One region of the Salipaludibacillus sp. HK11 genome, then DNA from elsewhere that is predicted to be linked to it. Evidence: riboswitches for the same ligand, from Rfam matches in the RefSeq annotation. Region 1 holds a riboswitch; each other region holds the start of a gene.

Region 1 (8,267 bases):
TCAGTCATCAACTTAGTCTATCATATGGACAATCAGTCGTTAGATCGTTACGTCGGTGATTATGATCATTTCAAACACGTCTATGAAGTCAAAAAGCAACAAGTCGAGTCAGCATATAAAAAGCAGCAAAAGGAAATCGCTGGTTTGAAAGATTTTGTTGCACGCAACAAAGCACGGGTAGCAACGAGGAATATGGCGATGTCAAGGCAAAAAAAGCTCGATAAAATGGATATGATTGAATTGACACAAGAAAAACCTAAACCTGAATTTAACTTTCTATTTTCTAGAACACCAAGTAAATTAATTTTCGAAGCAAAGGACTTGGTAATCGGATACGACGAACCGCTATCAGCTCCTCTGAACTTGCGGATGGAACGTGGACAAAAACTTGCTTTAACAGGAGCAAATGGGATTGGGAAAACGACATTGCTGAAAAGTTTATTAGGTGAAATCCCTTCGTTAAAAGGTTCCGTAGAACGAGGGGACAACTTGCACCTTGGTTATTTTGAGCAAGAAGTTAAAGAACAAACGAACAATACCTGCCTTGAAGAAATATGGGAAACCTTCCCTCATTTTTCACAAAAAGAAGTCCGCTCTGCTTTAGCAAAATGCGGATTAATGACGAAACATATTGACAGTAAAGTATCTGTATTAAGTGGTGGTGAGAAGTCGAAAGTTAGGTTGTGTAAGCTGATCAATAGCGAAACGAATCTACTAGTTCTTGATGAGCCTACCAATCATTTGGATGTCGATGCAAAAGCTGAATTAAAACGAGCACTCCAATCCTACAAAGGAAGTATCCTTCTTATCAGTCATGAACCTGAATTTTACCAAGACATCGTCACTGATATATGGAATGGCGAAACATGGACAACGAAAGTATATTAATTTTTTCTCCTCTCTGACTTAATAGTTGATTTCAGAGAGGGGACATTTTCAATTTTAGGTACCGACTACTTGATTCTCCACGTCGTTTCTCCCATTATTTTTGGCCGAATATAACGCATCGTCTGCTTGTTTAATAAGATGCTTACTTTTCATTGAGTTTTGTGGTGAAATAGACGCCACGCCCAAACTAATCGTTACAGATTTAAGTACACTTGATTTTTCGTGAGGTATTCTTAATTGTTCGACCGCTTCTCGTAGTTCTTCTGCCAGATCGTATGCATCTTTTTCTGAACTGTTCGGTAAAATTATTGAAAATTCTTCCCCACCATATCGAGCAAAAACATTTGAACTGCTTATTTTTCTTTCTATCGTTGCTGTAACTAACTTCAAGCAATCGTCTCCTGCATGATGCCCATAGTAATCATTAAAATCTTTGAAATAATCCAAATCAAGCATAATCAAAGAAAGCTGCTGTTGATGTTTTGTTGCTTCTCTCCAATGGTACTCCAACTGCTCATCAAAATAACGCCTATTAGCCACTCCTGTTAGCCCGTCTTGTTCGGACAATTTTTTAAAAAGATTATTTGCTTTCATCAACTTGTCTTGATTTTCTGTTAATTCTTGTTCGTAAAATTTACGTTGTGTAATATCTTGAAATTGAGAGATAAAATATATTGGTACTTCCTTGCTATTTTTAACAATCGATACATTTAAAAGGCACCATATCACCTTGCCGTCTTTATGAATGTATCGTTTTTCTATTTGATAATTATCAATAGTCCCATCTAATAGTTTCTCCGCCTTATACTTACTCTTTTCAACATCGGCACTATGAGTCAGATCTTCGAAAGATAGTTCTTTAAATTCATTTTCAGAATATCCTAGCATCTCTGATAACATTGGATTTGACAACATAAATTTACCTTCGATAGACACGAGTGCGATACCGATGGAGGAAAAACGAAATGCTTGTTCAAATAGTTGAGATGTATCTATATTACTTATCATCAGTCCCCCGCCTCCTATTTCTATGCTGCACTTCTGTATTATCGACTTAAATAAGTTTCTTCTAAACAGGTCATCATGTTCAATCACAAAGTCCTATTCCCTCTTTACGCATCTTATAACATGGTATTTTTTTACTATGCACATTACGTCCTTTAAAGTTAGAAACTTCTTTAACGGAAAAATGCCCGTCAATTGACGGGCACAAGTATATGATTTTTAATAACATTCCCTTTTATGGTCGATCCAATTCAAAGATCTTGCCTAGTCGCGAGTACTGTTTGCCACCTAACCTAGCTATTGGCATGAGCTTATCCGTTTGAACGACACCATCATTATAAAGATCATCATTGACTGTATAACTGACGATACGTCCAATAATAAAATCTGTCGCAGAATCTCCTTCTTCAAAAACAAGGTGTTTTTCCAATTTACACTCAAATCGCACCTTACTTTCTTTCAAAGAAGGAACACCGACTACCTCACTAACTATAGGAGAAAGCCCTACTTTTCCTACTTCACTTTGATCAGAAGGTAAGTTCATCGCTGTCTGATTCATCTTTTTCACGTTGTCCTCATCTACTCCATGAACGACAAACTCTCCCATTTGCAAAATATTTCTCGCCGTGTCCTTTTGCTGTCCTTCTTTTCTACCAATAGAAACAGCTAAAAGAGGAGGTTCTGCGGAAATTACACTAAAATAACTAAATGGTGCTGCATTTAGAACACCTTCTTTAGAGATCGATGTAATAAATGCGATAGGCCTAGGTGTAATTGCTGATGTGAGCAGACGATAATTATCTTTTTTCGACAATTGTTTCGGGTCGAGGGTTGTCATGGTTACCGTTCCTCCCCTTATTTTGTGTTGTTATCATACCAAGCTTTTGCGTTATCAACTTCTTCTCTTGTAAGTTGATGTCCTTGGTTTGCCCAGAAAACTTCTACTAATGCACCGGCTGCGCTTAATGTTTTCTCAAGCTCATCCGTTTCTTCAGGAGAACAAATTGGGTCATTCGCACCCGCCCCAATAAAGACAGGGAATCCTGTCATCTCAGGCAAGTCAATTCCTCTACGCGGAACCATAGGATGCAGAAGGATCGCATCATTCAACGGCTTTTCGAAATGATAAAGCAGACTTGCAGCAATATTAGCGCCATTTGAGTAACCTATTGCAGTCATGTTATTTCTATCAAATCCATGTTCTTTAGCTGCTTCATCAATAAACTCGTGTAGTTCCTTCGTTCGAAAAATCAAATCTTCCTCGTCAAAAATCCCTTCTCCTAGTCGTCTGAAAAAGCGATTCATTCCATTCTCATCAACATTTCCTCGCACGCTTAATACAGATGCCTCTGGATCAATCATCTCAGCGATAGGAAGCAAATCATTTTCGTCTCCACCTGTGCCATGAAGTAATAATAATGTATGATCGTTCCCCTGTTTCCCTTGTTTAAAAATATGTTTCATTTTGTCACGCTCCTTTTAAGTATCGGTACACTTGCAATATCATTTCTCCACTTTCAAAAAGTAAGTACTATCATTATAATACCTCCCCTAGCTTTTTTCAAAACATTTGCTTTTTACTTAAAAAAAACTACCTAAATCAATCACCTGCTTTAACAGCGTCTTTATTAACAACTTAAAATAAAATTTTTCACGATTATCCCCTAGTATTCACTTAAACAAATCCTGTACACTTAAGTAAGTGCAAATCGTTAAAAAGCAAAAAAATTCCATATAATAGAATAACTGAGCCTTTATTTAAAATATAGAATATAATCTCTATCTACGGAGGAAAACCATGCTGAATCAAGCAGAAGAAAAATTAAAAGAACACTTTGGCTACGATGATTTTCGCAAAGGTCAAAAGGATATACTTGAAAAAGTCTTTGATCATCAAAATACAATGGGTGTCATGCCTACTGGTGGAGGAAAATCAATTTGTTATCAAATCCCTTCACTACTTTTCTCTGGAGTCACACTTGTCGTCTCTCCGCTCATTTCACTAATGAAAGATCAAGTCGATGAGCTTCAAGAAGTTGGGATTGACTCGACATTTATTAATAGCTCGCTCCATCACGAAGAAGTTCGTGAAAGAATTGATGGAATCCGCCATGGAATTCACAAGCTTGTTTATGTCGCTCCCGAGAGATTAGAATCAGCTGGATTTTTACAAATGCTTCAATCTTTACCTATTTCATTAATCGCTGTTGACGAAGCTCATTGCTTATCCCAATGGGGTCATGATTTCCGACCTAGCTATCTGAAAATTCCAAGTCTGATCCAGCAACTGCCTGGTCAACCAGCAGTCTTAGCCCTAACAGCGACGGCTACGCCAGAGGTCACAGAAGACATATGCCAAGCTTTATCTATTTCACCAAAAAACGTTGTTCAAACGGGATTTGCAAGAGAAAATCTTTCATTTCATGTCGTTAAGGGGATGGATCGTGACAAATACATTAAAGATTATATGAAACGAAATAATCGTTATTCAGGCATCATCTATGCTGCCACTAGAAAAGAAGTCGAACGTCTCCATGAAAAATTGACACGCTTGGGAATCTCCGTTGGCAAATATCATGGGGGATTAACAACAGACGAACGCCGACAGATGCAAGAGTCATTCGTTTATGATGAAACGCAAGTCATGGTGGCAACAAACGCCTTTGGTATGGGGATTAACAAATCCAACGTTCGCTTCGTCATACATGCACAAATGCCAAGGAACATCGAAAGTTATTATCAAGAAGCAGGTCGTGCAGGCCGTGATGGTGAAGACAGTGAATGTATCCTCTTGTTTACACCTCAAGATATTCGCATCCAACAATTTCTCATCGATCAATCAACAATGGCAGACGACCGAAAAGAAAATGAATATACTAAACTTCAAGCCATTGTCAATTACTGCCATACAGAAAATTGTTTGCAAGCTTATATCCTCGAATATTTTAGTGACAGTGATATCAAACCTTGTGGACGTTGTTCAGAATGTGTCGACAACCGAAACACGGTAGACGTCACAAAAGAAGCACAGATGGTTTTCTCTTGTATTAAACGGATGAACGAGCGTTTTGGTAAAACAATGGTAGCTCAAGTTCTCGTAGGCTCCGCGAATAAAAAGATGAAAGATTTCTCTTTCACTAAATTATCTACATACGGATTGTTGAAAGATCGCACACAAAAAGAGGTTAGTCAGTTTATCGATTACCTCGTTGCCTCTCAATTTTTAAAAATGAGTGGTGGAAATTACCCAGTCTTACAGCTTACTGAAAATACTATCCCGGTGTTAAAAGGCGAAATCAAAGTCGAAAAGAAACAAGCGAAACAGACGACGGTCCTTGCCAAACAACACCCTCTTTTTGAGACGCTACGAGGGCTTCGTACTTCCTTAGCAAAACAGCATCAAGTTGCACCATACATGGTCTTTTCAGATCAGACTCTAAATGATTTATGCGCAAAGCTTCCTGAAACGAAAGAAGATTTACTGGAAGTAAAAGGTGTCGGTCAAATGAAAGTAGATTCGTATGGCGAACACTTTTTGCAAGCTATTGCAGAATTTTTGCATGCAAATCCAGATGAAAAGAAATCGTTCGACTTACCAAGTCGTTTAAAAAATTACGAACAAAAGCAAACTGACGGAATTGGCAACAAAAAAGATAAGACTCCTAGCTTTTTGAAAACAATCGAATTATTTAATGAAGGTTACACCATCGAACAAATCTGTGCAGCTCGCAATGTGAAATACACAACGATTCAAAGTCACCTTCTCCAAGCGGCAGACGATGGAATTGCCGTCGATTTCGATCGCCTAGTCAAACCAGAGCATATAGCTCAAATAAAGGAAGTAGTAGATCAAATCGGACTTGAAAATGGTATGAAACCAATCAAAGAAGCTCTCTCAGAAGAAATTGATTACTTTACGATTCGCGTGTTTGTTAATGATTACTTAGTCAAGGGATAGACAGGAAAGCCTATACGGCAGCTCCTTCCTACTGATAATTCGCTACCTACCATGCGTTCTCCATGATTTACCGTTTTATTTGTGATAAAATGAAAATAAGAAATAAGTAAATAGTTAACCACTAGGGGTGCCAATTGGCTGAGACAAAGCTTTGCTTGATCCCTTTGAACCTGATCTGGATGGTACCAGCGGAGGAAAGTGGAACACAGCGATAAATTGATCTAGTAGGTCAAATCAGCGCGGTTCCATTTGGAGCAGCGCTTTTTTATTTTCTAAAATCTCACTTTTTTTCAGAAAGGAAGACGATTATGCTACCGATTCACACGTTACGAACGAAAATTCAAGACACCTCACCGCTCATACACAATATTACGAATGTCGTTGTTACTAACTTTACAGCAAATGGACTTTACGCGATTGGAGCTAGCCCTGTTATGGCTTATGCCAAAGAAGAAGTTGAGAATATGGCAAAGGTTGCACAGGCATTAGTTTTGAACATAGGAACACTTACGAAGCAAGAAGTAGAAGCGATGCTCTTAGCCGGAAAAGCTGCAAATCTAGCAAGTACGCCAATTGTACTTGATCCCGTTGGAGTTGGTGCCACGCCATTTAGGACCGAATCTGCTAAAAAATTACTAACCGAATTAAACATCGCAGTTATTCGCGGAAACGGTGGGGAGATTGCCAATTTGATTGATCATTCTGTTGAAATGCGTGGCGTCGACTCTACCGCCAAGATGAATGACACCGTTGCAATTGCTAAAGAAGTTGCGAAAACATGGGGTACAATCGTCGCTTTGACCGGCGAATCAGATGTTATTACTGACGGTGACAGAGTCTATACCGTCGACAACGGTCATTTTCTCCAATCAAAAATAACAGGAGCAGGTTGTTTATTAAGTTCCGTTGTCGGAGCTTTCATCTCTGTTCACGATGATCTATTGGAGGCAGTCACTTGCGCAGTCGCATTTTATGGCATTAGCGCTCAGGTTGCGGCTGAAAAAGAACCCAATATGGGACCTGGTCATTTCCAAGTCCACTTTATCGATGCCCTATACCAATTAACTTCTGGACAAATCGATCATTGGGCTAACTTCAACAAGTCCATCATGGAGGGAAAATGACTATGACACCAAAAGTATTAACAATTGCCGGTTCTGACAGCGGAGGCGGTGCTGGTATTCAAGCAGATATAAAAACATTTCAAGAATTAAACGTGTTTGGAATGTCCGCGATCACTGCAATTACGGCTCAAAATAGCGTTGGAGTTCAAGGAGTTTATCCCGTTGATCCAAAGGGTGTTGCACAACAAATCACTTCAGTAATGGAAGATATCGGTGCTGATGCGGTAAAAACAGGAATGTTGTTTGATAAGGAACGAATTAATATCGTCGTAGATAAAGCGATTGAATATAAGTGGTCATCACTTGTTGTTGACCCTGTTATGGTATCAACTTCAGGCGCCAAATTATTACATCCAGAAGCTATGGACGCGTTAATTAATAATTTAATTCCAAAAGCGACAATTATTACACCAAATATTCCTGAAGCAAAAGAGATCACAAATATGCCGCTTACGACTTTAGACGAAAGAAAAAAAGCTGTGAAGGAAATGTTCAACATGGGTGCTCAATCCGTTTTACTCAAAGGTGGGCACAGCGAAGATGACACTGCTGAAAACATTGTTGATATCTTTTATGACGGACAAAATTTTCACTTTTTTTCTGTTCCATTTATCAAAACAGAACATACTCACGGAACAGGGTGCACGTATTCCGCAGCAATTGCTGCCAATTTGGCAAAAGGACTTCCATTGAAACAAGCTGTCCGTGAAGCAAAGCGATTTATTCATATAGCGATTGAACACGGTTATTCTCTAGGAAAAGGTCCAGGGTCCACCTACCATGCTGCTCATCGTATTTACCAAGAATCTCTAAATGAAATGAAGGTAGAAACAGAATGGTAGATCGAAATAATCTTTTTATAAAAAACGCGCTGAAGCTCTACTTCATAAGTGGAACAAATAATGTTAACAAACCGCTACCAGAAGTGTTATCCGAAGCTATTTCTGGTGGGATCACTCTTTTCCAATTCCGAGAAAAAGGGGACGCATCGCTAACAGGCCGGTCCAAACGGGAGATGGCTCTTAAATTGAAACAGATTTGTCAAGCTAATCAGATTCCTTTCATTATAAATGATGATGTTGAATTAGCATTGGAAATTGGAGCTGATGGCGTTCATGTCGGACAAACTGACGCAAACGGGCCTTTCGTAAGGGAGAAAATAGGCGATAATAAGATCCTTGGTATTTCAGCTCATACAATTGCTGAAGCAAAGCAGGCCGTCAAAGATGGGGCTGATTATATTGGAGTAGGTCCCATGTACCCAACCAATTCCAAGGCAGATGCTGAAGAGG
Region 2 (8,267 bases), 2.5 Mb from region 1:
TTTGTGTGTAAATTCTAGTTGCTAATGCATTTGCACCTAACATAGTAATAAACACAGTAATCGTCAGTTGACTCAAATTATGAGATAAATGTTCTCCAGCTGCTGGAACACCTATTCCAAGAATTTTTTTCATATAGTATTTTTTTGGTTTGAAATAATCTTGTAACTGTATTTTTATTTCTGTGCGTTTATAAAGCAACACAAATAATACAATTACTGCTAAGCCACGACAAACAGCTGTTGCAATAGCTACACCTGTGACACCTAATTGGGGTACACCAAAAGCACCGAAAATAAACAAATAGTTACCTAAAATATTAAGGAGATTCATACCTAAAGCAACATACATTACATCTTTCGTTAACCCTTGTGCTTGAAGCGCGGAAAAGATCGTCAGAACCATCGCTTGAGTAAATAATGTCCCCCCGACAATTATCATATAAATGTTTGCGTAAGCGAGAAGTTCAGGTGATAAATTAAATAAATTTAAGAATTGATGGCGAAACAGCACAACGATACCACTAATAAAAATACCGAATAATAGGTTAATTGAAATTGAGTTAGCGACTGTTATACTAACTTCTTTAGACTTATTGGCACCGACGAACTGTGCGATAACAACTCCTGCGCCCATCGCTGTAAAATTAAATAAAATAAAAGTAAACATCATAATTTGGTTTACTACTCCGATAGCGGCCACTGCTTCATCGGATATAAAACTTAGCATAAATATATCAGAGATATGTAAAAACGTTTGCAAAAACACCTCAATAAAAATTGGCCATGTTATCGCAAGCAAAGTCACTTTTTTAAAATTGGAATTTTTCTTATTACTATTTACCATTATGTAACCACATTAATATCATTGATTGAGTAAATAATTTTCTATTTTTCATATTGACTCTCCTCTTTTACGAGAAAACTAAATAAAGCAAAAAGAAAATTTGGCAAATATAATAGCCACTCACTTGTATAGATACAATATTTCTACCTTATTTTAGACTCTCGACTCTTTAATTACATATTTTAGAGATACCTGATAAAATTGGCTCAAGTATTTGAACTACCTGGCAATTAGTACCCTTAATTTAAGAGTTTATATATTTTAATTACACCAAGATCAGCAAGTCTTCATTATTCAAAAAAAGGAGTTACCGTATAATTTAAAGGCTTTATTCTTTTTACGATGAGGCCTCCTTTCAACGTGTATTCTACCATACAATTTAATTATACCTTATAATGAAGAGAAATGAGTAGGTAATATGTCTGGTAAAGAACTAGACGAATTACGGATACCGAAGTCTATTATGAAAAAAAGCAGACAAGTTCAAACGACTAAATTTTAAATAAAATGTATAATTCCCTTCATTTCCCAAATAATAAGTGTAAATGGAGGTGTATATATGGGCCTGTTTCAAGCTGTTTCTGATTGGAATACTGCCAGGCAAGAAAAAAGATTAGATTTAATGAAAGAAAAAGACCTTTGTCCAGAGTGTCATGGGAGAGGCTTCAATATTCCAATAAGTGAATTCTATCTTTCATCTGATTATTATGAATGCCCTGGTTGTAGCGGAAGTGGGAGATATTTTGACCGGACTGGAAAATAACACATAAAAAAGGATGTGATTTCAAAATCACAGTCCTTTTTTTCGTGTTGAATTTATTTTTAATTTTAAGAAGCGAGTTGTTTAAGAATTTTTTTCCAAAACATTACTAGCAAAAAAATTAAACAATCGAACATAGTAGAATCATAAGTAAATGGAACTTATACTTATGTGAGTCGTCAATACTAGTGAAGGGGGGGCGAGTATGAAAAAAGAAGATGAAAATCAAAACTTTACTGAAGACGAGAAGGACCTTTTAGAGGATCTTCTTGATGAGTATGGTACTGAGTTAAAACATATCGCTTTTTTTTATCTTAAAGATCGAGAACTTGCAGAAGATATCATTCAGGAAGTATTTATATCATGCTTCAAAAATCTACATACCTTTCGTTATGAGAGTAGCTATAAAACATGGCTAATCAAAATAACAGTTAATAAGTGTAAAGATTCTTTGAAGAAATGGAGTTTCAAGAATATTTTTTATAGAGAAAAAATAAAAGATCCAATCGAAAATTGCACGCCTGAAAAGAAGGTAATCGAAAAAACAGTTAACGAAAATCTGGCAACGGAAGTTTTACAGTTGCCTTTGAAATTTCGTGAAGTTATTATTTTATTTTATTATGAAGAATTGAGTTTGATAGAAATAAGCCTAGTTTTAAAAATAAATGTTAATACGATTAAATCACGATTATCAAGAGCGAAAGAAAATTTAAGAAAATCTATTGAAAGGAGTGATTTTGATGGATGAATTTGATAAAAAGATGGAAGAAAGTTTGCAGCAATCCGTTAGCGACATACATTTTACGAATCGTGAAAAGAACAAAATTTTACTTAGTATAGAAACTGCTAAGAATAGTAACAGTTATTTAAAATATTACGCTTCTTTGATAACTGTGGCATTACTAATTATCATAATATTTGTTCCAACCATTCTTGAACAATTTGATTTTAAATTTTCGGATCATCCTTTAGAATTAATCGATGATAGATTTGATTATCATTCATTCGACCTCCCAAGTGACTGGGATACTGTCTGGATTTTAGAAAAATTAAAAATAAAAGAATCAGATGTATTGAATCCCGAGAACAATGTATATGAAGATATTCCACTATCCTATATTATTGAATTTGCGAATAAAACGGAAGTAAATAAACATGAACAAGAGGAGTACAAAGAAATGTTGGAGGAACAAAATGAATCAACTGCTCATATGGGGGAGAGTGTTTTGTACAGTCATTCTTTTACTGGAGAAAGCAATGCATCATATGGAATGAGTCGTGAAGAATTTACAAGACCTGTGATAACTGATGAAAGCGAAAAATTGTTAACAGAAGAGTTTATTATTAATCACGTTGACGTTGACTATTATTTTGATGGTGTGAACCATGTTTTTCAATGGGAACGCGATGATTTATTTTATGATTTATATATAGTTGATAATGATCATGAATTTGACCTAGATGATCTTCTTGAAATTGTTGAAGGATTTATTATAATTTGAAAATAATATTTTATTCTTACAAAAAGTGATCGACAATTATCTTTATGTACAAATTTACCACATGAATGTTTGCAAATTCAGAAATTTGTGTTACCTTGTGTATATTGACAACTTTATGAACTACCACTAGGGGCGCTTGATTTGCTGAGAGAGACGTTTGTCTTAACCCTAACACCTGAACTAGATAATACTAGCGGAGGGAAGTGGTGTGAGCAATCAATTGCTATTAGGCGATTTTATTTTTCAATTTGAGCAATTGTCATTGTTTTACATACACGTCCACTCTTTGCCAGAGTGGATTTTTTTGGTGAGAAGTGAGATCTAGAATGAGAAGATTTATTCCAATGATTCAATTAACAAACAAACGCTAAAATCTTCCGAGAAAAAATATCAAAGGGGGAATTAAGATGAATAAACTGCAAAACGAACTGTTAAATGACATCGATGACAGACAAGAAGAGTTGATCGAATTAGTGAAGAAATTAGTTCGATTTCAAACACCTAGTCCTCCAGCTCGTAACACGAAAGAAGCGCAAGATTTTATGGCAGAGCAATTAATGAACTTAGGAGCTGACGTTGATCAATGGGAAGTTTATCCTGGAGATCCCAATGTGGTGGGCACATTTAAGGGAACAAATCCAAACAAACATAAGAGTTTGATTGTAAATGGTCATATCGATGTTGCAGAAGTCGATGAGGAGGAGCAAGGTTGGAATACAGATCCGTTCACGCCAAGTGTTAAGAATGATAGGTTATATGGACGAGGGACTGCCGACATGAAAGCAGGTCTTGCAGGAGCTTTGTTTGTAATTAAACTATTGAAGGAAAAAGGGATTGAATTACCTGGGGACTTGATTTTTCAGTCAGTTGTTGGTGAAGAAGTTGGCGAAGCTGGAACGTTGGAATGCTGTGAAAGAGGGTATACGGCTGACGGTGCGGTTGTCGTAGATACGAGTGATCTACATATTCAGGGTCAAGGTGGCGTCATTACTGGATGGGTAACGGTTAAAAGTCCGAAAACCTATCATGATGCAGTCCGGCGAGACATGGTTCATGCAGGTGGTGGTCTGCACGCAGCGAGTGCAATCGAAAAAATGGTTAAAATGATCGAAGGCCTTAAGGAATTGGAACAATATTGGGCAGTGACGAAATCTTTTCCTGGGTTTCCTGCTGGCATGAACACGATTAATCCAGCAGTAATTGAAGGTGGAAGACATGCTGCGTTTGTTGCAGATGAGTGCAAGCTATGGATTACGGTTCACTTTTATCCTGATGAAAATCATGATGATATTGCCAAGGAAGTCGAAGACCATTTATTAAAAGTAGCGGACGGTGATCCGTGGTTGAGAGATCATCCTCCGATTTTTACATGGGGTGGTAAGTCGATGATTGAAGACAAAGGAGAAATATTTCCGTCCCTGGCACTCGATGAAGAGGGACAGATCGTTCAAACATTAAAGTCTGCTCATACGAACGTATTAAAAACAGGTCCTCAAGTAAGTATGTCACCGACGGTAACGGATGGTGGGTGGCTTGGAAATGCAGGTATTCCAACGATAATATATGGTCCAGGAGATTTACATAATGCTCACGGAATCAATGAATCAGTGTCGATTCCACAGCTTATTGACTTTACAAAAGTGATGATGACCTTCATTTATGAGTGGTGTCATGAAAAAAGAAAGGATGATAAAGATGAAATTTAGTGAACGTTTATATGAAAATGTTAAACCGATTTGGAGAAAAAATCATGACCATCCGTTTGTGCAAGGTATTGGAGACGGAACATTAGCGGAGGATAAATTCCGATTTTTTATGATTCAAGATTATTTATACTTAATCGAATATGCGAAACTATTTGCAATGGGAGCAGTGAAGGCGAAAGATGTAAAGACGATGGGGGAGTTTGCTAAGCTTCTCGATTCAACTTTGAATACAGAAATGCAACTTCATCGTAACTTCGCCAAGCAATTCGATATTTCTGAAGAAGAACTTGAGACGGCGAATCCTGCACCGACGACATTGGCGTATAGTCATTACATGCTCAGTGTCGGCAATAATGGCGGTTTAGCAGAACTAGTGGCAAGTTTGCTTCCATGTATGTGGAGTTATGCTGAAATTGGTAAAGCGCTTGATGAAGTACCTGGTGCACGTGAAGGAAAATATGGGGAATGGGTTGCCATGTATGCGGATGAAGAGTTTCAAGCGTTGGCTGATTGGACGATCAAACTATTGGATGAGTTGGCAGAGGGAAAGCCTGAGCATGAATTAGAAAATCTAGAAGAAATTTTCTTGAATACGACACGATTTGAATACATGTTTTGGGATATGTCCTACAACAAAGCAATGTGGCCGATGGACTGATGGGAGATAAAGCGACAATTCAAGTTCAATCTCATTTGCAGTTTGAAAACGTCTCGTTTACGTATTCACATGCTAATAAACCAACTTCTGTTTTTGAAAAAACGAATCTATCGATCTACGAAAAAGAATTCGTCACTATTCTAGGGCCAAGCGGAGCTGGAAAATCAACTTTTTTTCGGCTTGCTGCCGGTCTTGAACAACCAAAATCAGGTCGTATTATGATTCAAGGTAAGGAAGAAGCTAATCGGCTTGGGAAAATAGGTTACATGCCTCAGCAAGATTTACTGCTTCCATGGAGAACCGTATTAGAAAATGGGCTTCTTCCGTTGGAGATTAAAGGTATGGACAAAAAAGAAGCAAGTGATTTAGTAAAACAACACATGAAGAAATTTGGGTTAGAAGGAACAGAGAATAACTATGCCCATCAACTTTCAGGAGGAATGAGACAGCGTGTTTCCTTTTTACGAGCGATACTTGGAGGAAACGATATCTTACTTCTGGATGAACCATTCAGTGCGTTGGATTCAATGACTCGATTTATGATGCAAGAATGGCTATTAGAACAATGGCATGAGTGGGAAAAGACAATTATTTTTATCACTCATGATGTAGAGGAAGCGATATTTCTTTCTGATCGAATATTCATGTTAACTCATCCACCGATAGAAGGAAACATCGATGAAGTGAATGTTCCATTGAGCAGGCCTAGAAATGAGGAGCACCGTAGTGAAGCGGACTTTATGGAGCTTAAACAAAATCTCTTTAAAAAGATGAGAGCGAAGGAACAGTTCTTATGAAAAAATTGATAAATTTTAGTTTTTATTATGGTAGCTCAGTCATAGTTGTACTTTTCCTTCTGTTTGCCTGGGAAATCGGAGCACGACTTTATAATAAAGCTTTTATTTTGCCATCACCCACGGGGATTACAGTCAAGCTATGGGAATTACGAGAAGTCTTATTAATTGTTCATTTACCTGCGACATTTCAAATAGTAGTTGTTGGTCTCATGGTATCAATGATTGTTGGAGGAGCTTTAGCGATATTCATGAACCGTTATGCATTTGCTGAACGAACTTTTTTTCCTTTAGTAATTGCCTCTCAGACGATTCCGATTATTGCCTTAGCACCGATCTTTGTGCTTTGGTTTGGTTATTCGATTTGGAGCAAGGTTGCTGTCACGGTTCTGATTACATTTTTTCCGATTACGGTTAGTACGTTCGATGGGTTACGTTCGACAAGTAAAGAATTAATCGATTTAATGCGGACGATGGGAGCAAGTAAGACCCAGATTTTTTTCAAATTACAAGTCCCTTCGGCCTTACCTTACTTTTATTCTGGTTTGAAAGTAGCGGTAACGTTGAGCGTGATTGGGGCGGCTATTGGTGAATGGCTAGGAGCAAGTAAAGGTTTAGGCTATTTTAGTAGAAGGATGATGACACAAATGGATGGGGCGGGCGTATTTGCACCAATTGTATTGCTATCAATCATGGGTATTTTGTTATTTTTACTTGTGAAAATGTGTGAAAAGATATCAACAAAATGGAGGGAACAATAATGAAATTTGCATTAATTCTTATGCTTGTGATGTTGGCAGGGTGTGGTAATAATGATGGTGATGTAGCTCAAGGGGAGAATGTAGAATTAGAGAAAGTCGAAATTATGCTCGATTGGTACCCAAATGCGGTTCATAGTTATTTATATGTCGCCGATGAAATGGGCTACTTTGAAGAAGAAGGACTTGACGTTGAGATTGTATTTCCAACAAATCCGACAGATCCAATTAATTTGGCAGCAACAGGTGAAGTGACATTAGGAATTACATATCAACCAGATGTGATTACTGCTCGAAATGAAGATATTCCAGTTGTCTCAGTTGCGGCGATTGTTCGCTCACCTTTAAATCATATCGTTTATTTAGATGAAGAAATTCAGTCGCCGAAAGATTTAGAGGGGAAAACAGTAGGGTATCCTGGAATTCCTGTCAATGAACCGTTGTTAGAAACGATGGTCACTGCAGACGGTGGTGATTTCGGTCAAGTGGAGATGATTGATGTAGGATTTGAGCTTGGCTCATCGATTGTCACTGGAAATGTGGATGCTGTGATTGGTGCATATATCAATCACGAAGTACCCGTACTTGAACACCAAGGACATGATGTTCATTTCTTTAATCCAATTGATTATGGTGTACCTAGTTTCTATGAGTTAGTAATGGTTACGAATGAAGATCAGTTAGAAGAAAACCAACCTACGATTCAGTCTTTCTGGAATGCGGCTGAAAAGGGATATGAATACATGAAAGACAATCCAGATGATAGCATGGATATACTTTTCAGTCATGAGGATCAAGAAAACTTCCCGCTTATTCGTGAAGTGGAAGAGGAAAGCCTAGATATTTTATTGACGAAAATGGAAACAGAAGACGAGGCGTTTGGTAGTCAATATGAAGCTTCTTGGCAAGAGACGATCGACTGGTTATATGATAGTGGCTATATTGAAGAAAAACCAGAACAAGAAGATATCTTTATAAATTTAGTTGATTAAGGCTAAGAAAGGGAATAAGTAAGACCAATAGTTGTTTAAAAGTTTCATTTTGCTGGAAGGCTCCTTTTTAATACAAATGGAGCCTTTTTTACGGTAGGGTGAGGTGAGATTGGATTTAAAGTGTAGAAGAGAAGCATCTTGAACAGTAGTGAGGATGAGATTGGATTTAAAGTGCAGAAGAGAAAGCATCATGAGCAGTATGCAAGGCGGTTTAGAAAAAATACAACAATGAACAATTTCAAGAAAAATCCAA
Region 3 (8,267 bases), 300 kb from region 1:
GCGATCCATGAAACCTCACTACTAAGTTCCACACCTTTTTCAAAAGGAAGACCCGCGAACGTTTCCCCGACATTGAACTGTTGTCCGTCGCTATTAAACTTTCGATGATCATCTTCAGCAAATGCATGATCACTTGTAAACTTTCCAGTTAATAAACCACTCGCAAGCGGGACCCTTGCCAAAATGCCCACTCCTTTATCAATGGCTACTGGAAATAATTCTGATACTGGTTTTTGGCGAAATAAATTAAAAATGATTTGTAGAACACGAACATTTTTATACTCCATACACAGAAGTGCTTCTTCCACCGTTTCAACACTAACACCGTAGTAGCGAATTTTCCCTTCAGCTTGAAGTTTATCCAGCACCTCAAATACTTTCCCATCCTTCAATATTTCGAGGGGGGGACAATGAATTTGATATAAATCGAGACGATCACGATTTAATCGACGAAGTGTGTTTTCCAAGTAGTTTCTGACTGATTCTTCTGAATATGTCGCGGGATCATGAATATCTCCCGCTCGGCAGAATTTACTAGCAATATAAATCTTATCCTCTTTACCCTTAGTAGCTTCTGCTAACAACTCTTCACTGTGGCCAGCACCATATACATCTGCTGTATCAAAGAAGTTTACACCAAGATCCATCGCCTTTTTCAAGCCAGCAATGGCATCTTGGTCATTTACATCTCCCCACGAACCACCAATCGCCCATGTACCAAAGCTTAATTCACTAATTTTCAGATTCGTATTACCTAGTCTACGATAATTCATTAAGACCTCCTTCTAATACTTGTATAACTAATTATAGTTGAACAGTGGCTACGCTTACAATTGAAACGAATAAATATTTATATACGAATAATCCTGCGGAAGATCAAGCAAGGCTAGACTCTGCAAAGCTCCAAGAGGCTCCCCCACTCCGCAGCCGAAATTCACTCCATTGAAGAGCATCCCCCTTCCTATTAACAATAGCAATGTTTAGTAGTGCCTAAAAAAGATCATTCACTACTCTTATGACCTAACTTCTTTTCCAATTCCTTAAACACTTTAATAAACGGTGTAGGATCTTCCTTAACAATGTAAGTGAAAACTCCTTGATTTGTATGAACAAAGAGTGTTCCTTCTTCTCCACTCTTCAACTCACGGTATGACATATCAAACACTGCTTCTGAGGAGAATTCTCGATGTTTTGTAATTAGCTTATCTTCATATAAATATAACGTCCGTTCATATTCAACATTTTTTTGTTGAATACTGTTTATCTCTCTTTGGACTTTATAGTAAGGATGTGAAGCTAGTAACTCCATTAAATATATCTCCTTTCTTCATTTCTTCTTTTCACTCAACATTTGATCGGTTTCCCTGTATATACGATTCGTCGATTGTTTTGTTTCACAATTAAAATAATACCTGAATTCACGAGCTAACGTTGAATCAGTATTTGATTAACTCTAAGTTAATTTTACCATATAAAATTTTTCTACGCTGTATGCGCTACTTCCTCACTTAATCAACTATCGTTACTCCTTATTCACTTTTCCCTTATCATTCAAACGAATTCAACATACTTTTCTTACCAACAATATGTTTTTTCGTTCAGTAAAATAATTTCGGTCTTACGTTTATCGAAATATCTGTTAAAATAAAACGTAGCTTACCATCTAGAAAGGATATTCATATGATAAAAAAACAAAATAAACAAGATGCACCAACTTTTTATTACGGTTGGTATATTGTATTAATCGGAGCAATGGGCTTATTTTTCTCTGGTCCTGGACAAACATATTCAAATGCGGTATTCATAGATTATTATATTTTGGACTTTAATTGGGAAAGGTCTCTTGTCTCCGGTATTTACTCGGGAGCAACATTAACTGCTGGATTTTTACTCTTTCTTGTTGGCTCAAGCATTGACAAGTTTGGGCAAAGAACCGTTTCATTAACTGTTAGTATTCTGCTTGCAATTGCTTGTTTTTGGAATAGCATCGTTGTCAATCCATTCATGTTGTTTATTGGTTTCTTCTTAATACGTTTTCTTGGCCAAGGATCTATGACTCTCGTATCGAATACTCTCATTCCCCAATGGTTCATTGAGAAGCGAGGGCGAGCATTTAGCTTCATGATGATTGGAGGCTTTCTAAGTTCTACTCTTTTCCCTCCGCTCAATGCTTGGCTAATTTCAAGTTATGGATGGGAAAATGCTTGGCGTATATTAGGTGCTACAATCATTATTTTTTTCGTCCCCATTTCATTTTTCTTTATGAAAAATAAACCAGAAGATATCGGTCTCCTTCCAGATAATAAAAAAATAGAAATTAATGAAGGTGAACACACACCAAAACTTAAAAATGATATCTCTTGGACGTTAAAGGAAACAATGAGAACACGCCAGTTTTGGCTCTTACTACTCTGTATTGGCATTCCATCGATGCTTAATACAGGTCTAACATTCCACCTTTTCTCGATCCTTAGTGGAAGTGGTCTAAGTTTAACAGCCGCAGCCTTCATCTTAAGCTTAATGGCAATGGTCGGTTTCCCGGTTACAATGTTAGCCGGTTTTATTCTTGAAAAAGTGAAAATTCATTACATGTTCGCTTTTGTTTTCTTTGGTCAATTCATCTTCATCATTACTTTGTACTTTACAGATTCTTTTGTTTGGGCCATCGCATTTGGTATACTTTGGGGCTTCATCGGGGGTATCGAACGAATTGTTGTATCTATGGTGTTCCCTGATTATTTTGGCCGACAGCACATAGGTAGTATTAAGGGAGTTGCAACGACAGTTACTGTATCAGCATCTGCATTCGGACCACTACCGTTTGGAATTGCATATGATTGGTTTGGTGGTTATCAAGAAATCTTGATATTTATGATGGTGTTTCCTGCATTAGGAATCATCGCTAGTTTAATGTCTCCTAAACCATATAAGAAAGAATCATCTTTATAATACGTCTTTGGTGAAATCTTATTGAGAACTTGCTATAATTACTATTAATACTTATTATTATGTGAAAGGCTGTGGGAAACATGGATTTATTTACGATCCCTGATCCATCAGAAGGTGGAATGGGTTATGCATACATTTTTATGATCTTCGTTTTTATTGCTGCCTCGTTCACGGTATATAAATTAAAGAAATCTACAAAACGAGTGACAGAGAAAGAAACACCAAAAGCATATGAAATGTATCAACCTAAAGATAAATCGTAGCAAACCTATTATGTTTAGAGCTCCTGAAATAAGGGGCTCTTTTGTATTCACAGATGTACAATTTTGCTTCTACTCAGAACTTTTATATTCAAATTTCGTATTATATAATGATGAGGAATGGATAGTAAACTAATTCTTCACAGTTACAAAATGGAGGGGTATTTATGGATGAATCCTTTATCCAAACAACCGATTCAACACTAACTATTAAAGATTGGACAAAAATAAATCCCGAGCTCGTTGCCGGTTTCACAACTAAGCATGGTGGCACAAGTCATTTCCCTTATAAATCAAATAATTTCGGTTTACATGTTGGCGACGAGGGTCACAATGTCATTACCAATCGCCAACAACTAGCAGATCAACTTGGTTTCTCACTAGAAAATTGGGTATGTGCAGATCAAGTTCATGAAGATCAAATTGTTAAAGTTTCAAGCGTCCTGACTGGATCTGGAGTTGATGATTATAACGATAGTATTAAAGGAACCGACGGCTTCTATACGAATCAAAAAGATATATTACTTACGTTATGTTACGCAGATTGTGTACCAGTTTATTTTTTCGCTCCTAATTATCACATGATTGGCATTGCTCACGCAGGTTGGAAAGGTACTGTTAAGAATATTTCGGGAAAGATGGTTCAGCTATGGGATATGATGGAGAAAATTCCTCCATCAGAGATTTATGTAACAATTGGACCATCGATTAACCAATGCTGTTATATTGTTGATGACCACGTAATTAATGAAGTAGATAAAGTTCTAGAGGCTGTATCATTCACTACCTCTCCTTATGAACAAATAAGTGATGGGCAGTATCGCCTTGATTTAAAGTCCGTCAATTATTTACTACTTTTACATGCTGGCATTCAAGAAGATCACCTTCTCACGTCCAACTTTTGCACGAGTTGTGACAACGACCTGTTTTTCTCTCATCGCGCTGATCAAGGAAAAACAGGAAGAATGATCAGCTATATTGGCTTCTATAATCAATATAAATAGAAAATTGAGTATATGTCTCCCTCACACATTCGGACCGTTTCTCACTGTTTCTTTCCCTAATTGGCTCGCTTTCTGCTCAAGTGCTGTTTCAAGAATAATTCAGATATGTCATTGGAGAAGATTCAGTATTTTCACTATACTTGATGATAATCCTTGATATTACCAAAAAATGGTGTTACGATTAGTATAATTTCATAACAAGTTCCACTAGGGGTGCCATTTTATGGCTGAGACAAGATTCTTTCTTGATCCCTTAGAACCTGATCTAGTTCATACTAGCGTAGGGAAGTGGCGTGAATCTCTTAATTTTGTTTTACAAACAATAATGAGACTGTTAACGTCATTCCTTCAATGGATTGGCGTTTTTTATTTATCCACCTTTCCCTCATCAGAGTGGTTCTTCTAAAAATAAGGAGGCAACTGACATGAGTTTTACACAGGATTTACGAAACGAAACAGAATCACTATTTAAAGCATGCTATGAACACCCTTTTGTTCAAGGGATTGCAGAGGGGAATCTTGAGAAAGGTCAGCTCATTCACTATGTTAAACAAGACTACGAGTACTTAAATGCAATGATTCAAACACGTGCTCTAACCATGGCAAAATGTAACAACCGCGATGATATGGCCTTATTAAACGAAGGCATCGCTTTTATTTTAAACGACGAAACTCACCCACACAATAATTTCTGTGAGCAAGCTGGCGTTGATTATAAAGACTTAAAAGGAGAGACTCTTGCTCCGACGGCCCATCATTACAGCCAATATATGTTGCAAGTTGCGTCGAATGGCTCTTTAGCTGAATCTTTGGCTGTTGCCCTCCCATGTCCCTGGGTTTATTTGTATATTGGTGAAAGAATCATGAAAGAAGTAAAGCCAAGCCCTGATCATCCCTTTTATCCTTGGATCTCTTTCTACGGAGCTCAAGAAATGCCAAGAATTACAAAGACAATCGATTGGTTAGATCGCCTAGCTGAAGAAGCAACTGAAAGTGATCGTGCTAAAATGAGAACCCACTTTTTAATGGGGTGTCGCATGGAATACATGTTTTTTGATATGGCATATACGAAACAAACGTGGCCATTATAAGTCTTTCGCGATGTGGGTGCCTAAATCGCACCCATTTTTTACTCCCTTAAAACTATCTAAACCAAGAGACATATTGGCTCATCATTTTTGAAAGTGAGCTTCCGAACAACTTCTCTCTCCAATATAAGTCACCAGCATTTTTTACAATTTCACTTCTTGAAGGATAAGGATATACGCTGTTCGAGATTTTTTTCACTGATTCTCCATTCGTTTTCATATAAACTAGCTGTTGCATCCAATCACTCACATTACCTCCTACACCATGAGCACCTAGAATCATTCCCTTGTTGTCCGTAATGATTTTTATCATCGACTGGTTGTCCATTTCGGCAATCATCCGATCAACATGATTATGGTCCATGCGGTAGACTTTATAATTACTACCTCTCTGTTCTTTCACTTCGCTTTCCGTCATTCCTAAATGAAAGATTTCTGGATCTGTATAATAAACCCATGGAACATTTTCATAAGAAACCTTTCTCTTTAAACCGAATACTGCATTAGCAACGACAACTTTCCCCTCATGGGAGGCACCATGTGTAAATGGAAAAGCACCATTAACGTCCCCTAAAGCGTAGATGTGTGGCTCAGAAGTTTGCATCGTCTCTTTAACAATGATTTCTCCTTTTTGATTTACATTAACCCCCGCTTTCTCCAAATTGAGCGTATCTGAATTTGGTCTTCTACCAATAGCTAAAAAAAGTGCATCCGCCTCAATTTCTCGAGCGTGCTGCCCTTTAACTCGAACAAACGTCTTGCCATCTCTTTGAATTACTTTTTCTACTGTTGATGAAGAGAGGAATTCGAGTTCTTTTTTCAATTGATTAAGCAAGATATTTGATACTTCACCATCTTCTTTTGATAAAAGCAAGTCAGAACTGTCAACGACGGATACATTCGATCCTAGCCGGCTTAATGCTTGGGATAATTCTAATCCAATAGGTCCTGCTCCCATCATTACGATTCGTTTAGGTAATTGCTCCATATCAAAAACCGTCTCACTCGTTAAGATTTGAATATTTTCGATACCTTCGACTTCAGGAATTATTGGACGTGATCCCGTTGCTATAATTATACGTTTCCCCTCAATGATGGAACCTGATGATAATTGGATGTGATGGCTATCCTGGAAGGTCGCGGAAGCAAACATGACGTCAACCCCTAATTCACGAAATCTTTTCTCCCCGTCATTTTCCTGGATGATAGATACTGCTGTATGAACTCGATCTTTTGCTAATTGCCATTTTGGCTTACCAGAAACAGAAACCCCGAAAGCTTCAGCTGACTGATATAGTTGATGAACCTCATTTGCGACAGCAATCAATGCTTTTGATGGAACACATCCAAAATGGAGGCAGTCTCCTCCCAAACTGTTTCTTTTTTCTATTAACGCAACTTTTGCGCCAAATTGCGCTGCACCAGCAGCAACCGTTAATCCACCAGAACCTCCACCGATAACAATGATATCGTATGTTTTCATCCTATCTCTCCTTCACAGCTGACTAATACAATCTTTTATTAAAAATACTTCGAAGTTATTTTAGATTGCTCTCTACTTTTATTTACTTGATAGACAAACGAAATAGTTTTATTAAATTTATCATATTACTCAGCTCTAATTCATCTTAAGGGTCTTAATTTGATCTAACTCTTGGTGTTTAAAAATCCGACAGTAACATCTATTCTCCATTATAAAGCTAAAAGGAAGCTAGCCAAAAGCAGCTAGCCCCCTTTTTCATACATACCTTTTACTAATCTTTCTACCGTCATAACAAAAAACAATTGCTCTATCTGATAATACGCTTTCCATATGCACAGATCTTCCCCATAATTGATATAAGTACGGTAAGGTTTTTTCTAAATACTTTGTATCAAGTTCGACATCTTCATATTCGTGCTTTAAATACAGTTCACCAGCTTTTAAATAGTCCCCATTTTTAACAGTTATATACGGAAAACCTCCATTAACTCTACTCGTAATAATTTGATCACGAACATTCTCCCACTCTTTATCAACAATTTCATAATCACGACCATGTTTCTGAAATAAATACATATCCTCTCGAAAGACTAAATCTTTCGTTAAATAATTTCGAATAAATGAAAGATCAGATTCAATTTCACGAACTTCAAAAATTTTCTCCCTACCACTTTTTGGTTTAATCCCTTGTCTTTCTTTCATATCATCCGTAGGGTTGTTATAACGTTCTTCAATGTCCTCAAAAACCTTTAATCCAAGATAATAAGGATTGATTTGAGTTTTTGACGGTTGAATAACACCAGCATTTAATTTCGCAAACTCAATCGACTCATCTGTAGGTAGGTCCAATTCACGAACAATTCTCTGATGCCAATAACTAGCCCATCCTTCATTCATTATCTTCGTTTCTAATTGTGGCCAGAAATAAAGCATTTCTTCACGCATCATCGTTAGAATGTCACGTTGCCAACCTTCTAACTCTTTACTGTAGTGCTCAATAAACAGTAATAAATCCTTTTCAGGTTCAGGCGGAAACTGTTTTTTCTTCTTCTCTAATTCAGACAGTTTGTTTTCAGTTTTATCTTCTTCTAAATTCCATATATCATCGTAAGGGCTATTTACTTTATTTTGCCCTTCATCTGATTCGTCTCCGATATCTTCTATTGACCAACTTAACTTCGCCCGCTGTAAACTAGGATCAATATGTTCTTGAATTGCTAAGACTGCGTCAAGAAATTTTTCTACTTCTCTTCTACCGTGTATCATTTCATATTGATGAATCCTCTCTGCTGTCGCTGTCATACTTTCCACCATATCCTTGCGTGTATTAGAAAAGCGCGCATTATTTTTAAAAAAATCACTATGACCTAAGACATGGGCAACAATCAATTTATTTTGAATTAACGAATTGGTATCCAGAAGGAACGCATAGCAAGGGTTAGAGTTAATCACTAATTCATAAATTTTACTTAAACCTAAATCA
Region 4 (8,267 bases), 140 kb from region 1:
CGTTGGAACCATCGATTCGGGCTGCTGAAGAAGGAGTCGTAGTTACGAAACTCATTCACCGGTTACTAAAAAGGGAAGCGGAGCACCTTAGCAAAGATCAAAATATAAAACAAAACTTCTTTGAGAACAACCAACCAAAAAATGTCGGTGAGTTAATTTTCCAACCAGAATTAGCAGCAACGATGCGAACGATGGCTGAAAAGGGATGGCGTGAATTTTACTTAGGAAGAATTGCTGATGACATCGTCAAAGACATGGAAAAACGAGGTGGATGGATTACAAAACTCGATTTGAATCAAATCCCACTGCCTGTAGAACGTGAAGTGCTTGAAAGTACGTATAGAGACTATCAAATTTACACGTATCCACCACCAGGGGCTGGTCGTGTTCTCGTGCAAATTCTTAATACATTGGAAGGGTTTCCACCGGAAGTACTCGACCCAGATGAGCCGATTGGAGCAGTCATATCAGCATTGGCTTTTCGTTTTGCCTTGAATTATCGGCAAAGAATGCCGATGCATCCTGATCAATATTTGCAATCGGTGAGCCAAATGTTAGTTGACAAAGGGTACGCGAAGGAAATTACAAAGCGGATTCATGATATCTATAATATGGCATTAAAAGATACTTTTTTACCGCCACCTACAAGTGGTGAAACAACTCATCTATCAGTTGTCGACAAAAATGGAAATGCAGTCGGAGTGACACAATCGATTGAACTCGTTTTTGGGAGTAAAACGATGGCAGAAGGACTTGGCTTCTTCTACAACAATTACATGAGTGCATTCGAATACAAGAATATCGCTCATCCTTATTATTTACTCCCTGGTGGCAGCCCTTGGAGTAGCGTAGCACCAGTACTCATGTTTAAAAAAGGGAAGCCGCATTATTTACTTGGTAGTCCAGGGAGTAGTCGGATCTCTACTGCATTAGCGCAAGTGATTGTTCGACTTGTTGATAAAGGTGAATCGCTTGAGGGGGCCATCTCAGCCCCACGTTTTCATGCCTCTGATACAGGCGAGTTGTTGATTGAAAAAGAAAGATTCAATAAGGATATATACAAGGCTCTTGAAATTTCAGGCTTTGAATTGAAAAAAAGAGGTCGCTATAGTTTCGCATTAGGGTGTGTGCAAGCGGTGCAAATGCCTGTCAAATGGCGTGAATCTTATAAAGGAGTAGCAGACCCAAGACGAGATGGAACAGCAATTGGTCCAGAAGATAACTGAACGAACTAAAATCGTAAGTGAAGGGGTGGAACATCAATGAAAATTGCCGTGGTTTATAACCGAGAAAGCCAAGCTGTCATCAATTTATTTGGTACGCAGAATCGAGAAAAGTATGGGTTGGAAACAATTAAAATAATCAAAGAAGGTTTGCTATCAGGTGGACATCAAGTAAAAACGTTTGAAGGAGATAAAAATTTAATCAAAAATCTTGAAGAGTTTATGCCGACAGTAATTTCTGGTGAGCGGCCTGGATTGGTGTTCAACTTGAGTTATGGGATTCAAGGGAGAGGCAGATACATGCACGTGCCCGGAATGTTGGAAATGCTTGGGGTACCTTATGTTGGTTCAGGACCAGAAACCCACGCACTTGCGCTCGATAAAGTGGTGACGAAAATGATTCTTTTACAACGAGGCTTACCAACACCTAAATTCACCGTTTTGGATACGCCTGATTCGCCAGTGACAGAAGAATTAACGTATCCGCTAATCGTAAAACCAAAGGATGAAGCTGTATCTTTTGGGCTTAGAATCGTTCAGAACGAGGATGAACTTCGTGAAGGAGTGCAAGTGATTTATGAAACCTACAATGCACCTACACTTGTAGAGGAATATATTGAGGGACGCGAAGTGAATGTTGGAATTCTGGGAAACAATCCTGTTCAAGCGTTACCTGCTGTGGAACTTGTGTTTGGAGAAGGACCACAAATTTTTACTTACGAAGACAAAAAGAATAAAAGTGGACGTACGGTTGAAAAAGTTTGTCCAGCTAACTTAACGGAAGCAGAAGCAGAAAAAATTCAGGCTCTAGCGATTGAAACTTTCAAAGCATTGAATTGTTATGATACTGCTCGGGTTGATTTTCGGATTGATAAACAAGGAAATCCCTACATTCTTGAAGTGAATTCGATGGCGAGTCTTGGTTCCGACGGTTCATTCGTATTTGCAGCAGAGAAAATAGGATTACCTTATAAAGAATTAATGAATAGAATAATTGATGTAACATGTGAACGCTATTTTGGTGAAGATTTTCTTGCGCCAATAGATGAGCAAATGCAAAAAGCAGATGTTCGTATTTTCAATGGACTAACAAAGAAACGAACTGCAATGGAAACAGATTTAAAGGCATGGACAAATATTTCCAGTCGTACAGAAGATCCAGTAGGCTTGAGCAGAATTCGCAAAAAATTAGAAGATCGATTAAGTAAACTAGGGTTAAGTCCTGTCGAATCTTCTACAAATGGAAGATCTGCCTGGACATTTGAAACTGCGGCAGGAATGCAAGGTGGCACACTTTTAGTCGTACCGATTGACGTACCTGGAGATCGAACAGGGTTTCCAATTCCTTTTCGTACCGAACAGGAATGGCTCTATGGGGAAGGGATTGCCTCGAGTCGAGGTGGGATTGTCACCATGCTAAGCGCTTTGAGTGCTTTAAAAGAGCAAAAGTTACTTAGTAAGAAAAAGATAGGTGTTCTATTGTACTCAGACGAAGGTAGGGGGATGCGCTATAGTTCATCAACAGTACAGCGGGCTGCAAAGCAAGCAGCAGAAGTTATCGTTCTTCAACCTGGTTTTGCAGATGGAAAAGTAGTAGACCAACGAAGAGGTACAAGGCAATTTAGTATTATTGTTGAGGGAGATCCAGTGCGGATTGGAAAGGAAACTAAATCCGTAGATGTTCTCAACACGTTCATTCAAAATGCACAGAAGTTACAAGCTTTAAACAATAGGAAAAAAAAATTAGCAGTTGCTATTCAAGATGTTCGATCTGAGAGATATTCTGTCTTGAAGCCACATCGAGTTTATGCAACGTTATCAATAACGTATATAGATGAAAAGATAGCAGACGAAACGGAAAGGGCTATCAGGGATTTATTTAAGTCGCATTCAAAAGGGATGCGGACACACATGGAAAAGTTGGTGGAACGAGCACCATTTATACGTAAAAAGAATCATGAATTAATAGAACAATTAACTGATTTAAGCACTAAGTGGAATTTGCCTTTTGGCACGGAATCAAGTTTATTGTCTTCCGCAGCCGGAGAGGTTCCTAAAGGATCATCCGTTGTTTGTGGTTTTTCGCCTGCTAGTAGAAATTTATATATGCCTGAAGAAGCGCTACACAGAAGTGAATTAGTTCAGCGTTCGTTGCTGCTAGCTTTGTACTTAAATGGTGAATGAGGTGGATGATATGATAAAAGATAAGCTTCCAATACTTATTTCAGTTCCTCACGGAGGTTTAAATTTCCCAACTCAAATTCAGACCGAATGTTTACTGAGCGATATGGATATCTTATTAGACGGTGATACGTGGACAAAAGAGTTATTTGATTTCAGTAACCTTGCAGAGGAATACCATCAGGTCGATGTGGCACGCATTTTCGTCGACATGAATCGCGACCTTACAGACTTACCTCCGGAAAACACTGATGGTATTGTTAAAACTATGACGGTAGAGGGAAAAATGGTATGGGATTCTCCATCAGGTCTCAGTGACGGGGAACGAGAAGCATTGATTGATAAATATTATTTGCCATATCATCAAAAACTTATTAAAGCTGCTGAAAATCCAGATGTGAAATTAGCAGTAGATTGTCATTCAATGCTGGACTATGGACCTGGAAAAAAAGGGGTGAACTGGGAAAATCGGCCTTTATTTTGTATTGGTAACCGTGGGAATGATGAAGGTGACCTATGTGATGAGGCTTTGACGGCACCGATGGAAATGATGGTGCACTTTAAAGAATTGTTAGAAGCGAAATTCCACATGTATAAAGCTAATAACAGGGAATTTGTAACGATGAATGATCCGTTTAAAGGCGGGCATGTCACCCGCCTCCACGGAAATATTGGGAAGGTTCCTTGGATCCAATTAGAAGTTAATCGAGTGTTATATTTGCCGCCACCGTCGTTAATATCGCTTCGTCCTAATGATTTACAACAGGTCAAATTAGTTGAATTTAGGAATCTTCTTTACGATGTTTTTTCCGAACTAGTCAAGGACGTACACCCAGGGAAAGCAGCATTATAAATATCATTATGAAGTAGTGTAGATGAATGAACAATGCATGATAAAATTTCTAAAGCATATTATAGAATAGCGAATAAAGCAGCTGATTCCCCATGAGGACACTCAATTTCTTGGTAGTGGAAAGCGAGTGGAAGTTACACGGCTTCTATGCACAAAAATATAATTAGCCATACGTAGATTCATTATAAGATATTTTAAGTGATGGGCTATAAATGTGTCAATTTTATGAAAAGTGAAAAAACTAGTTTGATAAGTTTTAAAGGAGGGGATGTGTATCAAGAGTCTATTCTATGAGGGAGGGGAAATTCCAAGTCACTTTTCGATATATTTTTAAACAATAATCAGCAGCTGCGGTCATTCATCATCATTTATTTTTTAAAAATAATGGGGAGATGATTTTATGTCAACGTTAGCTATTATTCTCGGTATTGTCGTAGTACTTTTAATTATCTTCATTGTTTCAAGCTACAGAAATAATAAGTCAGATATCGGAGAAGCTGTCGACCCACAAAGAAAATGTGACAAATGTGAATATCCAATCCCTAATGATTATATGAAGTCGTTATGCCCTGAATGTAAGTCGTATATAGCCAGATAATTAGCGTCATCGTGTTAGAATAAATAGTGTCTTTGAAAACCAAGGAAGACAAAAAATTTGAAAAATGACGTGTGAAATTGATAACAATTTGATACGTCATTTTTGTTGTGGGAAGGTTTTGATTACGATAGATAGAGCTTCAGATCCAACAGGTAAAAGAGTAATTACGACACATAATAGACTGATTCCAACACATAGACTTCCTTTTCCTACGGATAACAAATTCCAACTAAAACCGTAACTGATTTACTACCAAAATCTTCACGCGAAGTAGCGAATGCGACCTACTTATATACTCTCAATACATACCCTCCGCACCCACACTGATCAATGTACTTCATTTCAACGGTGTCACCGTATTTATCATGAATCATTAAAGATAAATAACTTTCTGGATTTCCAAAAACATCCGGTGTGACGAGATTTACGTAACAACCTTCGACTGTTTCATCAATTGCTTCGAAGGCATGTCGGATAACAAGATCTCGGTTTTCTGCGTACTCTTCGTGCTCCAAACTTGCTGACCAATCTTTATATTCCATAAGTGAAGTCCCCTTTCAAAAGGCTCATTTACCACATTTTAAACTACAAATGTCGCTTATGTCAGTGATATAAATCATCACAATCAATATACACATTACAAATATGGTATTTACAAATTGTAACTATTACAGTTACAATAGAATCAACAATATGATAACCGTGTTCGCACTAGGGGTGCTATATGCTGAGAGACTGGTGAAATTCCTGTTAACCCTTTGGACCTGATCTAGTTAATACTAGCGTGGGGAAGTGCAGGTGAGCAACGTGTAGCCTGATGTTTTTTCAAACCTACATGAACCTTTTCTGCATCTTCCTAACTGGGAGGTGCAGTTTTTGTTTGCCTAAAATGATTGAGTTGGATGATTACTAAAAGTTATGAGATTCCCATTGAGAGCGAATCACCGGTTTACATATTGATTACCAATATTGATAGAGGAGGATTCAGAATATGCAAGGTTTAAGCTGTGGAACAAGTCGAATTGTCGGGTGTCGTTTCTCGATATATCCAATGACGGATAATTTTGTAGACGTGATAAAGAAAGCATTAGAAGAGGTAGACAGTTCAAAAGTGTGGCAAGTAACTGATGATGTGAGTACATGTATACGCGGACGAAGTGAGCACGTGTTTGATGTGGTAAAAGCGATTTTTATTCATGCCGCTAAAACGGGAGTCCATGTCGTTTTTAACGGGACATTTTCGATAGGGTGCCCAGGTGATTCAGATGGTGACACATATATGTCAGAGGATGATAAACGCCTGAATGAAGCGAAATCGGTAATTGAAAAAGTGACAGTGGCGACCCAGTTCGCATTATATCCAATGAATAATCCTGATTATATGCAAGTTATCGCAGATCAAGTTGATGTCGCAAAAAAGCATGGTACGTTTACGAAGGGTGTTCATTATGCTTCGCGATTAGATGGAGATGCAAACGATGTATTTAATACCCTTGAAGAGGTATTCGCTCGTGCGTCAAAAACGAAAGATCATAGTCATGTCACAATGACTGCTGCAATTTCTGCGAACAGTCCATCGAAGAAAGATAAATAGGAGAGGGGATCGCAACGATGATGAAGCAATGGAAATTGAAAGAAATCGTCTTAATGTCGATATTTGGCGTTGTCTTTGCTGTTATTTATTTGCTATTTTTCTTTTTCGGGCAAGGGTTAAGGAATTTTCTCACACCATTTGGTCTAGCGCCATTTGGTTATGAAGTGATCTTTGGCATCTGGTTCATCGTTTCGATTATTGGCGCCTATGTGATAAGAAAACCAGGCGCTGCTTTTTGGCCGGAGTTAATTGCTGGAACTGTTCAAGTACTGATTGGTAGTCCAGCTGGTCCGCAGTTAATTATTTCAGCCGCGATTCAAGGACTTGGTGCCGAGGTTGTTTTCTTGGCAACTAGATATCGTAATTTTTCACTTTCTGTGCTTATACTTGCTGGAATGTCTGCTGCAATGTTCAGTTACGTGTGGGGATGGTTCAATTCAGGGCTAGCGGCGCTGGCACCTGAATTAATCGTAGCGACGTTAGTTGTGCGAATCATTAGTGGTGCTTTGTTAGCCGGTGTGTTAGGTAAGTATATTAGTGATCAGTTAGCGCAAACAGGGGTTCTTCGTGGGTACGCACTAGGAAAGGAGTGGCAAGAAAAACGTGAAAAGTCAGCATAACTTGAGCATTGAGCAACCTCAGCCACTCATTCGCGTAGAAAACCTATCGTTCGATTATGAAAAAAATCAACAATCCTCGCTGATAGATAATGTCAGCTTCGCTATTTATGAAGGAGAAGTAACGCTCCTTCTTGGGGCAAGTGGTTCTGGTAAAAGCACCATATCTCTTTGTTTAAATGGCCTTTATCCTGAAGCGGTGGAAGGTTATTCAATGGGAACTGTGCTTTACCGAGAAAAAAATATTAATCAATTTGAAAAAGGTGAGCTTAACCAAAAAATTGGCATTGTCTTTCAAGATCCTGAAAGTCAGTTTTGTATGATAACTGTTGAAAATGAATTGGCCTTTACAATGGAAAACATTCGCATCCCTCAAAGTGAGATGTCAAAACGTATGGATACTATTCTTGAAGCTGTAGGATTAACTGATTTAAAGGAACGAGCTATTCACGAGCTTTCAGGAGGACAAAAGCAAAAGGTTGCACTAGCTTCCGTTCTATTGTTAGAGCCAGAGTTACTCATTTTAGATGAACCAACAGCAAACCTGGATCCTGTTTCTAGCATAGAATTTATTGAGTTAGTTGCTCAGTTGCAAAAAGAGCGAGGAATGTCTGTATTTATTATTGAACACCAACTTGACGATTGGATTCCATACACAGACAATGTTCTTGCGCTCAGCAATGAAGGCAAGTTGATTGTTGATGGTAAACCAGATCAAGTATTCAATGAGAATTCTGATATATTAATTGCACAAGGAATTCATATTCCTAAACGAGATAAAACAGTTATGACTAGCGAAATCGGAAATCGAGTTGATCAATCGAAAAAGTTTCTCGAACAAAGCCTATCATTAACAAACCTAACGTTTAGACGAAAGAAAAAATTAATTTTAGACAAAATTAATTTATCGATACAAAAAGGCGAGTTCATCGCAGTCGTCGGTGAAAATGGTGCTGGGAAATCGACGCTCCTTCAATTGATGGCAGGGATTCTTACACCTACTCAAGGGGAAATTGAATTCTTGAAACAGCCTTTAAAACAATGGAGCGAGCAGGATCTTAGGCAGAAGATGGGGTTTGTTTTTCAAAATCCGGAACATCAATTTATTACTGATACGGTTTATGATGAAGTAGCCTTTGGTATGAAATTGAACGACATGGATGTAGAGAAAATGAATGGCAAGATAGATACGCTTTTAGCG

What was found. Region 1 has a riboswitch for thiamine pyrophosphate ahead of thiM (hydroxyethylthiazole kinase). Riboswitches for the same ligand answer to the same signal wherever they lie in the genome.
Region 2: another riboswitch for thiamine pyrophosphate. It lies ahead of ACM26V_RS09550 (acetylornithine deacetylase); the one in region 1 lies ahead of thiM (hydroxyethylthiazole kinase).
Region 3: another riboswitch for thiamine pyrophosphate. It lies ahead of tenA (thiaminase II); the one in region 1 lies ahead of thiM (hydroxyethylthiazole kinase).
Region 4: another riboswitch for thiamine pyrophosphate. It lies ahead of ACM26V_RS21160 (YkoF family thiamine/hydroxymethylpyrimidine-binding protein); the one in region 1 lies ahead of thiM (hydroxyethylthiazole kinase).

Annotation. Positions count from the first base shown of each region.
Region 1 is NZ_CP181045.1:4,590,663-4,598,929, reverse strand. Features, by position in the region: gene ACM26V_RS21750 (ABC-F family ATP-binding cassette domain-containing protein) at 1-888, shown strand, start outside; gene ACM26V_RS21745 (diguanylate cyclase) at 943-1,896, opposite strand; gene ACM26V_RS21740 (flavin reductase family protein) at 2,129-2,731, opposite strand; gene ACM26V_RS21735 (alpha/beta hydrolase) at 2,749-3,357, opposite strand; gene recQ (DNA helicase RecQ) at 3,692-5,851, shown strand; TPP riboswitch at 5,965-6,065, shown strand; gene thiM (hydroxyethylthiazole kinase) at 6,160-6,975, shown strand; gene thiD (bifunctional hydroxymethylpyrimidine kinase/phosphomethylpyrimidine kinase) at 6,978-7,817, shown strand; gene thiE (thiamine phosphate synthase) at 7,811-8,267, shown strand, end outside.
Region 2 is NZ_CP181045.1:1,922,937-1,931,203, reverse strand. Features, by position in the region: gene ACM26V_RS09570 (MATE family efflux transporter) at 1-844, opposite strand, end outside; gene ACM26V_RS09565 (methionine aminopeptidase) at 1,404-1,607, shown strand; gene ACM26V_RS09560 (sigma-70 family RNA polymerase sigma factor) at 1,810-2,352, shown strand; gene ACM26V_RS09555 (hypothetical protein) at 2,345-3,106, shown strand; TPP riboswitch at 3,225-3,325, shown strand; gene ACM26V_RS09550 (acetylornithine deacetylase) at 3,514-4,812, shown strand; gene tenA (thiaminase II) at 4,802-5,470, shown strand; gene ACM26V_RS09540 (ABC transporter ATP-binding protein) at 5,455-6,267, shown strand; gene ACM26V_RS09535 (ABC transporter permease) at 6,264-7,025, shown strand; gene ACM26V_RS09530 (ABC transporter substrate-binding protein) at 7,025-8,014, shown strand.
Region 3 is NZ_CP181045.1:4,886,260-4,894,526, reverse strand. Features, by position in the region: gene ACM26V_RS23190 (aldo/keto reductase) at 1-773, opposite strand, end outside; gene ACM26V_RS23185 (hypothetical protein) at 1,001-1,309, opposite strand; gene ACM26V_RS23180 (MFS transporter) at 1,681-2,949, shown strand; gene ACM26V_RS23175 (hypothetical protein) at 3,030-3,212, shown strand; gene pgeF (peptidoglycan editing factor PgeF) at 3,377-4,213, shown strand; TPP riboswitch at 4,413-4,517, shown strand; gene tenA (thiaminase II) at 4,639-5,304, shown strand; gene ACM26V_RS23160 (dihydrolipoyl dehydrogenase family protein) at 5,357-6,784, opposite strand; gene ACM26V_RS23155 (SpoVR family protein) at 7,040-8,267, opposite strand, start outside.
Region 4 is NZ_CP181045.1:4,455,621-4,463,887, forward strand. Features, by position in the region: gene ACM26V_RS21135 (gamma-glutamyltransferase family protein) at 1-1,226, shown strand, start outside; gene ACM26V_RS21140 (M20/M25/M40 family metallo-hydrolase) at 1,263-3,407, shown strand; gene ACM26V_RS21145 (N-formylglutamate amidohydrolase) at 3,418-4,257, shown strand; gene ACM26V_RS21150 (hypothetical protein) at 4,658-4,855, shown strand; gene ACM26V_RS21155 (CGCGG family rSAM-modified RiPP protein) at 5,140-5,397, opposite strand; TPP riboswitch at 5,559-5,663, shown strand; gene ACM26V_RS21160 (YkoF family thiamine/hydroxymethylpyrimidine-binding protein) at 5,847-6,449, shown strand; gene ACM26V_RS21165 (ECF transporter S component) at 6,467-7,069, shown strand; gene ACM26V_RS21170 (ABC transporter ATP-binding protein) at 7,053-8,267, shown strand, end outside.